Regions from separate parts of the Stenotrophomonas sp. YJH_SMC_81 genome, predicted to be linked through region 1. Evidence: predicted binding sites of a transcription regulator. Region 1 holds the regulator's gene; each other region holds the start of a gene.
The links. The regulator FliA, encoded in region 1, starts transcription of late flagellar genes. The targets are predictions, from matches to a motif close to TAAAGTTTNNCNNNCNNNGGCCGATAA.

Region 1 (4,978 bases):
GTCGGCGTCGTTCTGCGAGACCGCGTGGCGGTCCAGTCCCTTCAGTGCCGGCCCGGCCAGTTCCGGATCGGTGCGATGCTGTTCCGGCGGCAGGCCGAGCGCGCCGAAGCCCTCGTGCACGCGGCGGACGATGCCGACCACGCGACGGATGATCTGCCCGGTCAGGTCCTGGTAGCTCTGGGTCAGGGCGATCTCGGTGAGGTTGTGGCGGATGCGCTCGAGCTGTGCATCCTGGCCGGGCTGCAGGCCTTCGGCGCGCAGCTGTTCGGTCAGGCTGCGGCATTCCTCGGCCAGGTCCAGGGTGCGGTGCGTCGCCTGTTCGGTCATCGCCACCACGTGGTCCAGGCGTGCGCAGGCATCGTCCAGTTCGCCGGCCTCGCTGGGCACGGTCGGCAGTTCACCCAGGGCCTGCCCGAGCTCGCGGGCCAGCCGCGAGAGGCCGCTCATCATCGGCTGCGTGCGCAGCGCGACCAGTCCGTCGATGCGTTGCCGCCAGGCGGTTTCGTCACCGGACTCCAGTGCGTCCAGTGCTTCCTGCAGGCGCAGGGCGAGGGCATTCTTGTCGACCGTGGTGTCCATCAGGCGCTGGCCGCCAGGCGTTCGAAGATCTTGCCGAGCTTCTCTTCCAGCGTCTGCGCGGTGAACGGCTTGATGATGTAGCCGTTCACCCCGTTCTGGGCCGCTTCGATGATCTGCTCGCGCTTGGCTTCGGCGGTGACCATCAGCACCGGCAGGGTCTTCAGCTTGGCGTCGGCACGGATCGCCTTGAGCAGCTCGATGCCGGTCATGACCGGCATGTTCCAGTCGGTGACCACGAAATCGAACGGCTGGCTCTGCAGCAGCGACAGCGCGGCATGCCCGTCCTCGGCTTCGGCGGTGTTGGTGAAGCCCAGATCGCCCAGCAGGTTCTTGACGATGCGACGCATGGTCGAGAAGTCGTCCACGATCAGGATGCGCATGTTCTTGTTCAAAGCAGAGTTCCTTTGTTGTTCATTCCGGGCGGCCGGGGGCAGCTGCCTCGGGGATGTTCATTCTTCGAGGCCGGCGTCGACGGCCTCGAATACCTTCAGCCGGCCGCGCAGGCGCAGCACCGCCTGGCCGTGGATCTGGCAGACCCGCGACTCGCTCACGCCGAGCACCGCGCCGATCTCCTTCAGATTGAGTTCCTGCTCGTAGTAGAGCGAGAGCACCAGCTGTTCGCGCTCGGGCAGATGGCCGATGGCCTTGCCCAGCTCGCGGCCGAACTCGCTGCGCTCCAGCACCTGCTGCGGGGTCGGGCCACCCTGGGCGACCGTGTCCAGCTCGCCCTGGTCCTCGATGCGCGACTCCAGGCTCAGCACCTGGCCACGCGCAGCGTCTTCCATCAGGCGCAGGTACTCGGGCAGTGGCATCTCCATCGCGGCGGCCACTTCGGTGGCGCTGGCGGCGCGGCCGCTGCTCTGTTCCAGGCGGCGGATGGTGGCCGCAGCATCGCGTGCACGGCGGTGCACCGAGCGCGGCACCCAGTCGCCACGGCGGATCTCGTCGATCATCGAGCCACGGATACGGATCGAGGCATAGGTCTCAAACGAGGCGCCCTGGTCGGCGTCGTAGCTGCGCGAAGCCTCGATCAGGCCCATCATGCCCGCCTGGATCAGGTCGTCGACTTCGACGCTGGCCGGCAGGCGCGCGGCCAGATGGTGGGCGATGCGCCGCACCAGGTCCGAGTGCTGGGCGATGACCTCGTTGGCCGCCGAGCGCTGGACTTCCCTGTACTGGGCCGCGCCTTTCATGCCGCCACCCCGCGCTGCTTGAGAATGCGTTCGAGGAAGAACTCGACGCCGCCGCGTGGTTCGGTGGGCGCCTGCCAGCGGGCCGTGCGGCGCGCGATCTCGGTGATGGCCAGTGCGGACGGGCTGGACGGGTAGGCCTTCACCACCGGCTGCTGGCGCTGCACCGACAGGCGCAGCCAGTCATCCTGCGGCACGCAGCCCAGGTAGTTCAGCGAGACATCGGCGAGGAACTTCTCGCAGACGCGGGTCAGCTTCTCGTACAGTACGCGGCCCTCGTTGGGGTCGCGCACCATGTTGGCCACCACCTGGACGCGGTCCACGCCACGTTCGCGCGAGAGCACCTTGATCAGCGCGTAGGCGTCGGTGATCGACGCCGGCTCGTCACAGACCACCACCACGGTGTCCTGCGCGGCCTGGCAGAAGGTCAGCACGCCGTCGGTGATGCCCGCGGCGGTGTCCACCACCATGATGTCCAGCTCGCGTTCCAGCTCGGAGAACACGTTGACCAGGCCGACGTGCTCGGCCGGGGCCAGCTCGGCCATGTGCCGGCGGCCGGACGCGGCCGGGACCACCAGCACGCCGTTCGGGCCTTCGACGATGACGTCGTCCAGCGAGCAGCGGCCGGCAACCAGGTCGGCCAGCGTATAGGTGGGGTTCAAGCCCAGGATCACGTCGATGTTGGCCAGGCCGAGGTCGGCGTCCAGCAGCAGCGTGCGCTTGCCCATGCCGGCCAGCGCCACGGCCAGGTTGGCCGACACGTTGGTCTTGCCCACGCCGCCCTTGCCGCCGGTCACGGCGATGGTGCGCACAGGGCCGAGCGGCTCGCTGCGGGTGGCCGACAGCGGGAAGGTCTTGGTCAGCTTGGCGTACTCACGCGACGGCATGGTTCAACTCCGGGTTGCAGGGCATATCGGCCGCTCGGCGCAAATCTTCAAGGCGAAGTACGAGATTGGCCGCACTGGCCCGGTGCAGGTCGTCCGGAACGTCCTGGCCGTCGGTCACCCAGGTGATCGGCAGGGCGTGGTCCACGGCCACCGACAGGGCGTTGCCGAAGCGGCCGGTTTCGTCCAGCTTGCTCAGCACCAGGCCCTGCAGGTTGGCGGCACCGAAGCGGCGGACCACCTCGTCCATGTCGCCGAAGCTGGTGTTGGCCGGCAGCACCAGCAGGGTGCGCACCTGGCGCGCGGCGCGCAGCCACTGCAGCTGCGCGGCCAGCGCGCGGTCGCGCGGGCCCAGTCCGGCGGTGTCGATCAGTACCAGCTTGTAGTCCTTCAGGCGTTCCAGCAGCTGGTCCAGGTCGGTGCCGCTGTTGGCCTCGTGCACGGCGATGCCGAGCTGCCGGCCGTAGCCATACAGCTGCTCGCGGGCGCCGATGCGGGTGGTGTCGGTGGTGACCAGAGCCACGTCACGCGGCGCGTGCTTCTCGGCGAACCGCGAGGCCAGCTTGGCGATGGTGGTGGTCTTGCCGGCGCCGGTCGGGCCCACCAGCGCGATCACGCCGCCTTCCTCCAGCGGGTCGACCGGGGCAATCGGCAGCTTGCGCGAGATCAGCCCCAGCATCAGGCCGCGGCCTCGGTGCGCCTCGGTCTCCAGCGGAATCTGCATGGCGACGTCGCGGGCCAGGCCAGCATCGAAGCCGTACTCGTCCATCAGGTCCAGCGCGGTGGCGCGCACCGGGCAGCCGCGCAGGCGCTCGTCGGTGAAGCGGTTCATTTCGCGCTCGATCACCTGGCGCATGCCGGCCACTTCCTGGCGCAGCTGGCGGATCTCGGCGTCGTCCTGGGCGACCACGGTCAGGACCGGGGCTGGGGCGAGCGTCGGCGTCGGCGCGGCTTCGACGGTGGCATCGGCCAACGCCGGTTCGCTGACGGCGACCTCCGGCTGCGTTTCGGACAGGGTTGCGGTCGGCAGCGGTGGCGGCTGCACCGCCGGCGCCACGCTTTCGTGATGCGCCTCGTGCGGCGGATCGATCTGGAAACGGGCGCGGTTGGCCGGCGCGACGAGGGCCGGTGCCGGCGCCGGAGCAACGATGGCCTCGGCGAACGGGGCGAAGATCTGGTCCGGCAGTGCCGGTTCATTGACGGCGGCGCGTGCCAGGGTGGCGGCGAAGCCGGTGCTGCCGCGGGTTGGCACGATCTCGTCGGCGCTATCGAGGGTGCGGCCGGTAGCGCCCACTGCTGCACGGGCGAGGGCGGCCACCGCCGAGGTGGTGGCGGCAACCGGTTCCGGTGCCGGGGTGCTGCTGCGGCGGCGGGTGACGGCGGCGATCACCGCGTCGGCGGCGGTGCGCGGCTTGGGTGCCGGCGGCGGTGCGACGTCGCGGCGCGAGGCTTCCAGCGCACGCTGCACCGCGCTCTCGTCGTAGTTGGCGGCGGCGACGATCTCGATGCCTTCCTCGATCCGGCGGTTGGACAGGATCACGGCGTCAGGACCATGCTCCTTGCGCACCAGGTTCATGGCCGAGCGCATGTCGGCGGCGACGAATCGTTTGATTTTCATGCTGTGGTCACGAGGCGAAGACGGCGGGGTGGCGGTCGGGGAACTCGGGTGGTCGGTGGTCTGCACGGTGCGGGTTCCCCTTGGTGTCTGTCTGTTGCGTTGGTTCGAAAGTGGTGTCTGTTTTCTGGCGCATCGGCGGGCGGCGTCAGCTGATCGTTCCGACCAGCTTCAGGCGCTTGTCCTCCGGCACCTCGCTGTAGGCCAGGACCGACAGCGAAGGAACGCTGTGGCGGACCAGGCGGGCCAGCGCGGCGCGCACCGGGCCAGGTACCAGCACGACCGCGGGCTCGTTGCGGGCTTCCTGCTTGCTGACACATTCGGCCAGGCTCTGGTGCAGTCGCTCAGCGAGTCCGGGTTCCAGCGCGGCGCCGTTGCCCTGCGTGGACTCCTGCAAGACACGTTCCAATTGCGGGTTGAGGGTGAACACCGGCAGCTCCGCCGACATTCCGGCGATCTCCTGCACGATGAAGCGGCCCAGTGCGGTGCGCACCGCGGCGGTCAGCACGGCCGGGTCCTGGCTGCTGGGCGCATGTTCGACCAGTGCCTCGGCGATCTTGCGCAGCTGGCGGATCGGAATGCGCTCGACCAGCAGGTTCTGCAGCACGCGCACCACCGCCGACAGCGGCAGCGCCTTCGGCGTCAGATCTTCGACGAGCTTGGGTGCGCTCTTGGCGAGGTTGGCCAGCAGGTGCTGCACTTCCTCATGG
Region 2 (4,978 bases), on a different contig from region 1:
ACAAGGTGCAGGACGTGCTGGCGCTGACCACCGAGTACGCGCCCGGCTCGGTACTGGATGTGTCGGTACTGCTGGACCCGGAGAGCAACGCGGTGGACCTGCACGCCGACCTGCTGCTGCGCCTGGGCACGGCAACGGTGCCGGTGGACCTGACGCGGGCCTGGCTGCGCGATGACGAAGGCCATGTGCGCGGCGCGGTGTGGGTGCTGCGCGACGACACCCAGCAGCGGGCGCGGCAGCGCGAAGCCCGCCACCTGGCCGAGATCGATCCACTCACCGAACTGAGCAACCGCCGCGGTTTCGAGGTGCACCTGCAGCAGGCGATCACCCGCGTCGAGCGCACCGGGCAGGCCGCCTCGCTGATGTACATCGATCTGGACCGCTTCAAGCCGGTCAACGACACCTGGGGCCACCTGGCCGGCGATGCCGTGCTGTGGGCGGTGGCCAGTGTGCTGCGACATGGTGTGCGTGATTCGGACGTGGTGGCGCGGCTGGGCGGCGACGAGTTCGCGGTGATCCTGTCCGGGTGTACGCCGCGTCGTGCCGCACGGATCGGTGGTGAACTCCTGCAGACCCTGTCAGCGCTGTCCATTCCGTGGGATCAGCATCGGCTGCGGGTCGGTGCCAGCATCGGCATCGCGCCCTTGGCGGGGGGCATGAGCGTGGACCAGGCAGTGGCCGCTGCCGATGCACAGTGCTACCGGGCCAAGGCGCTGGGGCGCAACAACGTGCAGGTGCAGGGCGAGCTGTCGGAGCTTCCAGGCGACGATGCCGATGCCGCCCAGGACTGATCTCAGCCTGTGAGAGGGCACGCGCGAATACTGCGCGCATCTCCCCTGAAGCAGGTGAACCCATGAATGTCTGGAACCCGGTTGCGGTACGCATGTTCATTCCGGCCCTGATCGGCTGGTGCCTGGCGCTGGCCACCTGCCTGCGCGCCGAACAGCTGCGCGGCGACCCGTACGCGCAGGCGTTGTTGCCCGTGCTGCAGCAAGGCGCGGTCGCGCTGCTGGTCCTGAGCCTGGCCTGCACGGTTGCGGCCTGCGTGTTGCTGTGGCGGCATGGCCGCGGCGACGGCGGGCGTCTCGCTTCCGGCACTACACCCGTGCCGCGTCCATCAGCAGGACCCGGCACGGTGCGCGCTGGAACGCGTTGATCTGAGGCACCAGACGCTGGAAGTGCTCGCTGGCGCAATGGATATCCAGAGCGTCGCGGTCCGGCCATTGCTCGATGAAGACGAAATGCCCGGGGTCCTTCTGGTCGACGAACAGTTCATAGCCGAGGCAGAGCGGCTCTCGCCGCGTGCATGCGACCAGCTCGCGGTACAGGGGAAGCACGGTGTCCACCGCATCGGGATGGATGAAATCCTCGGCGATCACTTTCAGCATGTCGGCACCTGCAGACGGGCCTTGCAGGATAGTGCCAGCGCATCGCGTGCACCTATCCTGGTCAACGCAATACCGTGTCCGTACTGACCAGCTGCACGTCGTGCATCTGATTGAGGTAGGCCTCGTAGTAGCCCTTGTGCGAGGCACCGACGATGGCCAGCATTCGGCTGCCAGGGTGCAGGCCCAGCACGTCGCGGATGTTGGCGACCATGCGCAGGTTGCGGGTTTCCCAGTAACCGACATACATCCGGCCGAACGCCTTGGAGGACGGCTCGACGAGCGTCGCGCCGAAGTCGCTCTGGTACGCTGCCATCGCTGCCGCCGGGCTGTTGTAATCCCGATACAGCGCCATGACGCCGCCGGGCTTGTCCAGATTGGCCACGAGGCGTTCATCGGCCTCCCGTCGCGCCCGCAAGTACGTATTGTTCCAGGCACCGGTGATGGCTGCACTGGCCGCCGCCTTATCCTCTGCCGGTGTGGGAGAATCGGCCGTGTGGTCGTCCACGGCCCACAGCCGTTCATGCCCGAGGCGGGCGGCAACGACGGCGGCGATCAGGCTGGTTTCATTGCGGCGGACCAGGCCTTTGCCGAGGATCTCGACCAGGGCCGGCGTCAGCCCATCGCCGGCTTTGCGCTCGGACGCAGGCAGGCGCAGCCATTGCACCTGCGCCGAGCCGCGTTCGCCCGCAGCCAGGAACAATGCGGCGAGCCGACGACGCTGGGCGGGCGTCGGCTCGTCCGGCCATGTCGCAAGCAGTCGCTCGGCCTGGGCGTTCGCTGAAGGCACGTCCAGGCCGGTGGCAGCCTGCGCAGCGGTGGTGTCGAAGCAGTAGGTGGCCACGCTCTCCGCATAGCGTTCCGGGTAGCGACGCATGGAATCGCACTGGAGGCCGGACAGGTCTTCGGTGGCGATCAGCCCGGGCTTCCAGGCGACCAGTCGCTGCAGCAACGGTTCAAGCAAGGCGGGCTGGAAGGACTTTGGCAGGCCGGACAGGTGGGCGGTGCCCAGTACCAGCACCTCGTTCGGTCGCCCTGCAGGCGGCCCCTTCAGCTGGTCCGGCTGGAAGGCGGGCCGATAGGTGGCATCGGCAGCGAGGGCGCCGGTACTGCACAGGCCCAGGATCAGGAAGCTGGCCAAGCGTGGGAACATGCGATCTCCGTGTCAGTGAGCGTCCTGCGGTTCGCTGCATGCTGGCCATTTTCACCTGCCATGGAATCGCCCGTTGGTCATGCAAACCTTTTGGGCTTGAACTGCATCGGCGTGCCGGGCAAGGCTATGCCCAGTGACGGCGGCAACGCGCGATATGTTCCGTGACGACAACCCTTGCCCCGCCGAGCGTGAGCAGAATGTGAAGTACATCGCGATTGTCTACCGCGTCCCTGCAGCCGCATCTGAAGTTGCGACGGACGTCGCGTAATCCGGCTAAAGCCACCGATCGCCTCGCCGATACTCCCTCTGGATCCCGCTCCAGTCACCCGCCGCAGGACCCCAGGCCGTCCCCGATGGTCGGCCCGCGCTGTGTGTTCCGCCGCTCCCAGATGCCGATCGCACCCGCAGCAGACGTTCGTGGCAGTCGCTCGAGAGGTGCCGGTCGGCACCTGTAGTCCCTGGCACCTGAAGTTGCCGCCGGGCATCCCGCCCGTCGGGTCGCAACCGCTTACCGGACACCGAGGATCAGACAATGCTCATTCCAGGCTTCACGGCGGGCGCGCAGGCACCGGCCGAGCTGCATACCCGTTGGTCGCCGTGGCGTGCCCTGCTGGGCGCGCTGGCGCCCCAGCACCGCACCGGCGCGGAGGCCGTGTCCGACGGCCGTGCCGAGCTGGAAGCCCAGGTCGCGGCGCTGCACCGGGTTCAGGCGGTCATCGAGTTCGCCCTCGATGGCACCATCCTGCAGGCCAATGACAACTTCCTGCAGGCGATGGGCTACCGGCTGGAGGAGATCCAGGGAAAGCATCATTCCCTGTTCGTCGATCCCGAGCAGGCGCGCAGCGCCGAGTACCGCGACTTCTGGGCGCGGCTGGGGCGTGGCGAATATGACGCTGGCCAGTACCGGCGCTTCGGCAAGGGCCAGCGCGAGATCTGGATCCAGGCCTCGTACAACCCGGTGCTGGACCGGCAGGGGCGGCCTTACAAGGTGGTCAAGTTCGCCACCGACATCACCGCGCAGAAGCTGCAGGCGGCCGACTCGGCCGGGCAGCTGGCGGCGATCGACAAGTCGCAGGCGGTGATCGAGTTCGGCATGGACGGTCGCATCCTTTCGGCCAACGACAACTTCCTGGCCGCCACCGGCTACAGCCTGGACGACGTGCGTGGCCAGCACCACTCGCTGTTCGTCGAGCCCGAGTATCGTGGCAGTGCCGAGTATCGCCAGTTCTGGGAGAAGCTCGGCCGTGGCGAATACGATGCCGGCCAGTACCGGCGCCTCGGCAAGGGCGGGCGCGAGGTCTGGATCCAGGCGTCCTACAACCCGATCCTGGATCTCAATGGAAAGCCGTTCAAGGTCGTCAAGTACGCCACCGACATCACCGCGCAGGTGCATGAGAACCAGGCCATGCAGCGCGCCGTGGCGCAGACCCGTGAAGTGGTGGCGGCCGCGAAGGAGGGCGACCTGACCCGGCGCGTGGCCACCGCCGACAAGCACGGGCCGATCGCCGAGCTGTGCGAAGGCGTGAATTCGCTGGTCGAGGCGATGGCTGCGATCATCGGCCAGATCAAGTTCGCCGCCGACACCATCGCCGTCGGTGCCACCGAGATCGCGCAGGGCAACAGCGATCTGTCGCAGCGCACCGAGCAGCAGGCAGCGTCGCTGGAGGAGACCGCGGTGTCGATGAAGGGCCTGGCCGAGACCGTGCAGCGCACCGCGAGCAACGCACGGCAGGCCAGTCAGCTGGCCGGTGGGGCTGCCGATGTCGCTGCGCGTGGCGGCAACGTGGTGCACGAAGTGGTCGAGACCATGGCGGTGATCAACGCATCCTCGCGGCGCATCGTCGACATCATCGGCGTGATCGACGGCATCGCTTTCCAGACCAACATCCTTGCCTTGAACGCCGCGGTGGAAGCCGCGCGTGCGGGCGAACACGGGCGTGGCTTCGCCGTGGTCGCCACCGAGATCCGCGAACTGTCGCAGCGCTCGGCCAGTGCCGCCAAGGAGATCAAGCAGCTGATCGATGCGTCGGTGGCCAATGTCGGCGCCGGCACCGCGCAGGTTGAGAGCGCCGGCCGCACCATGGACGAGATCGTGCTCAACGTGCGCCGGGTCAGTGACCTGATGTCCGAGATCAGCACGGCCGCACAGCAGCAGAGCGACGACATCCAGCAGATGAACCACGCTGTCGATCTGATCGACCAGGGCACCCAGCAGAACGCTGCGCTGGTCGAGGAAGCCTCGGCCGCGGCGCGCAGCATGGAGGAGCAGTCAGCGCAGCTTCTGCAGACCGTGGCCAGCTTCCGCGTGCAGGGTGGCGCGGGGCACCTGCACGGCGCGGCGGTGCTGCGTGCGGTCTAGGCCCGGCGGTCGGAGTGCTGTTCCCCGGCCTCGTGGCTCGGCCTGCTCATGCGCGGCCTGCCAGGCTACGCCGATGCTGAT
Region 3 (4,978 bases), on a different contig from region 1:
TTGTGCAAGCAGGCGCACTTCCGCGGCCACCACGGCGAAACTGCGGCCCTGCTCACCGGCACGCGCCGCTTCCACCGCAGCATTCAGCGCCAGGATGTTGGTCTGGAAGGCGATGCCGTCGATCAGCTGGGTGATGTCGCCGATGCGGCGTGATGCCTCGCTGATGCCCTGCATGGTCGCCACCACCTGACCGACAGCCTCGCCGCCGCGCTGCGCCACCGCAGCCGCACCCTTGACCAGCGCGTCGGCACGGCCTGCGGCATCAGCATTGCGACCGACCGTATCGGTCAGTTCGTGCATGGAAGCGGCGGTCTCTTCCAGGTTCGCGGCCTGCTGCTCGGTGCGCTGTGACAGATCTTGATGACCGGCAACGATCTCGCCAACGCCGGTATCGATACTGGAGGTGGCGTGCTGGATGCGGGTGACGATGCGGCCCAGCTGAGCGACCGTCGCGTTGGCATCATCGCGCATGCGCGCGAACACGCCCTGCAGCTCACCCTCCATGCGCACACTGAGGTCACCACGGGCCAGCGCGGCCAGCAATGCCTGCAGGTCGCCGAGGTTGGTTTCAAACGTCGCCAGCAGGCGGTTGATGCTGGTCGACAACGTGCGCACGAAGCCCTGCTTGCCCTCCAGCGCGATGCGACCGTGCAGGTCGCCGTGTGCTGCAGCATCGACCAGCGCAGCGACCTCGGTTTCCAGCAGGGTCTCCAGCGCACGACTGCGCCATTCCACCGCTACGCCGAGGAATTGCCCTTCATCGATGACGGGGTTGGCAATCAGCTGGTAACGCGTGCCAGCATGGCCGATCTCGCGCTCTTCGCGCTGGCGCACGCCGGCCAGGCTGGCCAACGCCGGATGCAGGCGTACCGCGTCGCTGCCCACCAGCGCTTCGTTCCGCAGGTCAAGCAGCTGCAGCAGTGCCGGGTTGGCGTAGGCGACCTGCCCTTCCGCATCGATCACCATCAAACCGGTCTGCGCACTGTCCAATGCCTGGCGCACCCGGGTGTTGCCGCGCGCCACGGCACGCTCGGTCTCGATACGCGCGCGCAGGCGCTGCTGCATGTCGACCAGGCGCTGCGCCAGCTGGCCGATCTCGTCGTTGGCGTTGTAGACGCGCAGGGTGGTGTCCAGGCGGTCGTCGGCGATGTCGCTGGCGAAGTGCAGGGTGTCCTGGATCGGCTGGCGCACTGCACGCAGCACCAGCACGAGGCTGGTGATCAGCACACCGGCGACCAGCAGCACGGTCAATGCAAACAGCACGCTCATCGTGCGCGCACCAGCCTGCTGGCGGGTCTGGGCACGGGCCAGTGCCGCGGCTTGTGCCTGCTGGAATGCGGCCAGCGCAGGCGCTACGCCCGCAGCGGTATCCAGCAGCGACTGCGCTTCCACATCCAGGCCGACACGGGCAGCGGTATACCCCAGCAATGCGGTCTGATACGCCTCCATTCCGGTGCGCAGGGTGTCCTGCGCATCCGCGGGCAGGCCCGCCAGCGCGAGATCGAACGGCAGCTTTTCTTCGCTGGCGCGGTCGGCGTGGGTGGAATCACCGTCGAGCAGCAGCAGTGCCTCCTGCCGCCGCATCTTCTGCAGGGACAACGCCAGCGCATCCCGCTGCTGCGCATCCACCTGCCCCTGCAGCGTGTCTGCAGCCTGTTGCAGCTGCGCGGCGAGGCCGGCCTCACCACGGCCCATCTCGTCGACCCGTTCGAACAGGGCGGCAACACCCTGCGAGAACGCGCCTGCAGCTTCGGTCAGCGCCTGCAGGGCCTTGCGCCGGCCTGCATCCATCGGCATCGTGCGCAGCGCCCGCAGATCGTCCTGCAGCGCCTTTTGCGTGGCAAGCAGCTGCGCGCGGTCGGCATCATCGAAACTGCGTGCATACTGGATCTGCAGGCGGCGCGCTTCGGCCACCCGCGTGGCCAGGCGCGCGGCGAGGTCACTGCCGCGCTGGTAGCTGGCCTGGCTGCGCGCAGCCTGCGTGCTGGCATGCCCGGTCCAGGCGTAGACGGCTGCGATTGCGACCAGTCCCAGGCCACAGACCCACAAGGTCGCCTTGAGCTTGTTGGCTACGCTCAGCCGATGCGGTTGCAGCCACAGCAGCAGGCCGGAGGACGCCGGGCGCAGCGCCGCAAGCCGCGTGCGCAGGGACCGGAGGTGGGGGACAACGGCCGACATGACAGGCTCCAGGTAGAGGGACGCACCTGTATCGGCCGTATGCGAAGAAACTTTAGGTCCAATCTTCTTCCTCGCGGATCCGATCTCGCTTCTTGTACCGGCAACAAGCGACGATGCGATGACAGAGAACATCTCCATTTCTCATCTCCTGAGAATCCCGACTGATAGAACTACGTTTCACACAATTACCTCGGAGCAACTGCAGCCATGCTCATCAGCACGGTACTGAGTCAGATTCAGACGCTTGGCATCCCTGTCGGGATCGGTACTGTCATAGTGGTCCTCGCAACCATCGTGCGCTGGTTCTTCGGACCTCCTATGGACAGCTTCCACCGCTGGAGAGAGTCAAAGCATCGGGATCGCGAGTACTTGCTGAAGATCGCGGATCATTCAGAGGATGATCTGGAAGCAAGCTGGGTAAAGGAGTCCACATTGCAGGAGGCATTTCGAGGGCGCTATGGCCTCCTGGTCGGGCGCGAGGAGCGCCGGGCCTACTTCAGCCTCATGCGCTGCTACTCGCCAAGCATCAAATGGCGCCATATCAGGGGCATAAGTACACTGGCACGGCGCAGCATGGATGGCACCAGCATTGAATTTCACATGCCCAAGCGAGAGCGCCGCTGGCGATACGCTGCCGGTGCTACTGGCATGATCTTCTATCTGTTCGGCAGCATGCTTTGGGTTGAAGGCCTGCTTTCCGCCATGCATGGCTCTTGGGCGGGAATCGTTCTGGGGGTTCCGGTCGCAGTACTTGGCGCTTTCACAACGCGCGTATCCCTGTTCCCTCTGCAGAGCTACGATGCAATTGGGAAAGTTATCCAGCCTAACGAGCGTAATGAGTTTCTTTTGATCCCAATCCCCGAGGCAAAAAACCAGAGCCCCTCCTCTCTCAAGCCGGCATCAATTGACGCTATGCCGCGCCGCCGCGCTTGACCTCAACCCCGGTTGGGGGAGCACAGTGGACGTTCCTCCCCGCCCGGTGCCGCCATGACGACGCTCGATGTCCCCCGCTACCTGCAGCGCCTGCAGCTGGATGCACCGCCACCGCGGACGCTGGCCGGCCTGACCCTGCTGCAGCAGCGCCACAACGCAGTGCTGCCGTTCGAGACCCTCAGCTGCCTGCTGCGCGATGCGGTACCGATCGACCTGGACAGCGTGCAGCGCAAGCTGCTGGACGAGCGCCGTGGCGGGTACTGCTTCGAACTCAATGGGGGCCTGCTGTCGCTGCTGCAGGCGCTGGGCTTCGATGCGCAGCCATTGACCGCGCGCGTGCTGCTGGCTGCCCAGGACGGCGAACTGACCGCACGGACCCACCTGCTGCTGCGCGTGCAGGTGGACGGCGATGACTGGCTGGTGGATGCCGGTTTCGGCAGCCTGACCCCGACCGTGCCGCTGCGGCTGCATGATCCGCAGCCGCAGGCCACGCCGCACGAACGCTATCTGCTGCAGCGGCTGCCTGGCGAGGGGGATTTCGTGCTGTACGCCGAATCCGGTGACGGCTGGCGGGCGATGTACCGTTTCGACCTGCACGTGCCCGCACCGATCGACAACGTGGTGGGCAACTGGTACGTGTGCACCCATCCCGACTCCAGCTTCCCTGGCCAACTGCGCGCGTCGCTGACCGGGCCGGACTGGCGACGCACCATCGGCAGCGGCAACTACACCGAGTACCGCCCCGGCCAGGCACCGGACAAGCGTCCGCTGCACGATGTTGCCGACGTGCGCGACGTGCTGCAGCAACGCTTCGGCATGCAGTTGCCCGAAGACCCGCGGCTCGATCCGGCGATCAACGACTGGCTGCAGCGCTCACGCGCCGCGACCTTGTAGAGCCGAGCCCATGCCCGGCTGAGCTTGGGCGGCTGGGTCAACAGCAGCCGAGCATGGGCTCGGCTCTACGGAACCGTGCGCGCCTGCAACGCAATCCGGTTGCCTTCACTTTCGCAGATCTCGGCCACGCTCCAGGCTCACCTCCAAGTCCATGCCCACACCTGCGGCCTCGTCGGCAAACGGAAGGTAGGCCATCCTGCAGTCGTGCAGCATGACACTCCTTGCAGGGCAGCGCTGGCATGCTGGGTGCCCCTTTTCTCGCGGAGTCCTGCATGTCCCTGGCCGATCACCAAAGTGCGCTGGCACCGCAGGGCTTCCTGCGCGTGGCGATCAACCTGGGCAACCCGGTGCTGGCGCAGGGCGATGCGCACTCGCCGCGCGGACCGTCGGTGGAGCTGGCCGCGATATTGGCGCAGCGCCTGGGTGTGCAGGCACGCTTCACCTGTCACGATGCCGCAGCCTCGGTGGTCGCTGCGGCAGGCGAAGACGGCTGGGATCTGGCCTTCCTGGCCATCGATCCGGCACGTGCCGACCGCATCGCCTTCAGTGCTCCGTACGTGGAGATCGAAGGCACCTATCTGGTGCGCGAGGACAGTCCCGCGCAGCAGGTGACCGACCTCGACCGCGAGGGGCTGCGCATCGCGGTGGGCCGCGGTGCAGCCTACGATCTGTTTCTCAGCCGCGAACTGCGCCACGCCACGATCGAACGGGCCGAGACGTCGGCGGCTGCGATCACCCTGTTCGATCTGCAGCGCCTGGATGCCGCCGCCGGCGTGCGCCAGCCGCTGCAAGCATGGGCGCGGGCGCATCCCGGCCACCGCGTGCTGGCTGACCGTTTCACCGCGATCCAGCAGGCGGTGGCGGCGCCGGCATCCCGCCCCGCCGACGCGCTGCAGGCGCTGTTCGAAGAAGTGGAGGCGATCAAGGCCGGCTCGCTGCTGGAGGAGGCATTCGCGCGCGCCGGGCAGGCGGT

Region 2: a site for FliA is predicted at 2,813-2,839, ahead of AC5P8U_RS16760 (methyl-accepting chemotaxis protein). Genes of this name have one in related genera too.
Region 3: a site for FliA is predicted at 2,207-2,233, ahead of AC5P8U_RS04570 (methyl-accepting chemotaxis protein). Genes of this name have one in related genera too.

Annotation. Positions count from the first base shown of each region.
Region 1 is NZ_JCAFUB010000003.1:326,469-331,446, forward strand. Features, by position in the region: gene AC5P8U_RS07940 (protein phosphatase CheZ) at 1-579, opposite strand, end outside; gene cheY (chemotaxis response regulator CheY) at 579-971, opposite strand; gene AC5P8U_RS07950 (RNA polymerase sigma factor FliA) at 1,029-1,772, opposite strand; gene AC5P8U_RS07955 (MinD/ParA family ATP-binding protein) at 1,769-2,656, opposite strand; gene flhF (flagellar biosynthesis GTPase FlhF) at 2,643-4,271, opposite strand; gene flhA (flagellar biosynthesis protein FlhA) at 4,417-4,978, opposite strand, start outside.
Region 2 is NZ_JCAFUB010000009.1:125,946-130,923, reverse strand. Features, by position in the region: gene AC5P8U_RS16780 (PAS domain-containing protein) at 1-791, shown strand, start outside; gene AC5P8U_RS16775 (hypothetical protein) at 854-1,156, shown strand; gene AC5P8U_RS16770 (putative quinol monooxygenase) at 1,098-1,388, opposite strand; gene AC5P8U_RS16765 (DUF5694 domain-containing protein) at 1,450-2,538, opposite strand; gene AC5P8U_RS16760 (methyl-accepting chemotaxis protein) at 3,071-4,897, shown strand; partial or broken gene AC5P8U_RS16755 (nucleotidyl cyclase domain-containing protein) at 4,925-4,978, opposite strand, start outside.
Region 3 is NZ_JCAFUB010000002.1:206,732-211,709, reverse strand. Features, by position in the region: gene AC5P8U_RS04570 (methyl-accepting chemotaxis protein) at 1-2,178, opposite strand, end outside; gene AC5P8U_RS04565 (hypothetical protein) at 2,386-3,111, shown strand; gene AC5P8U_RS04560 (arylamine N-acetyltransferase family protein) at 3,166-4,005, shown strand; gene AC5P8U_RS04555 (ABC transporter substrate-binding protein) at 4,278-4,978, shown strand, end outside; gene AC5P8U_RS04550 (LysR substrate-binding domain-containing protein) at 4,978-4,978, opposite strand, start outside.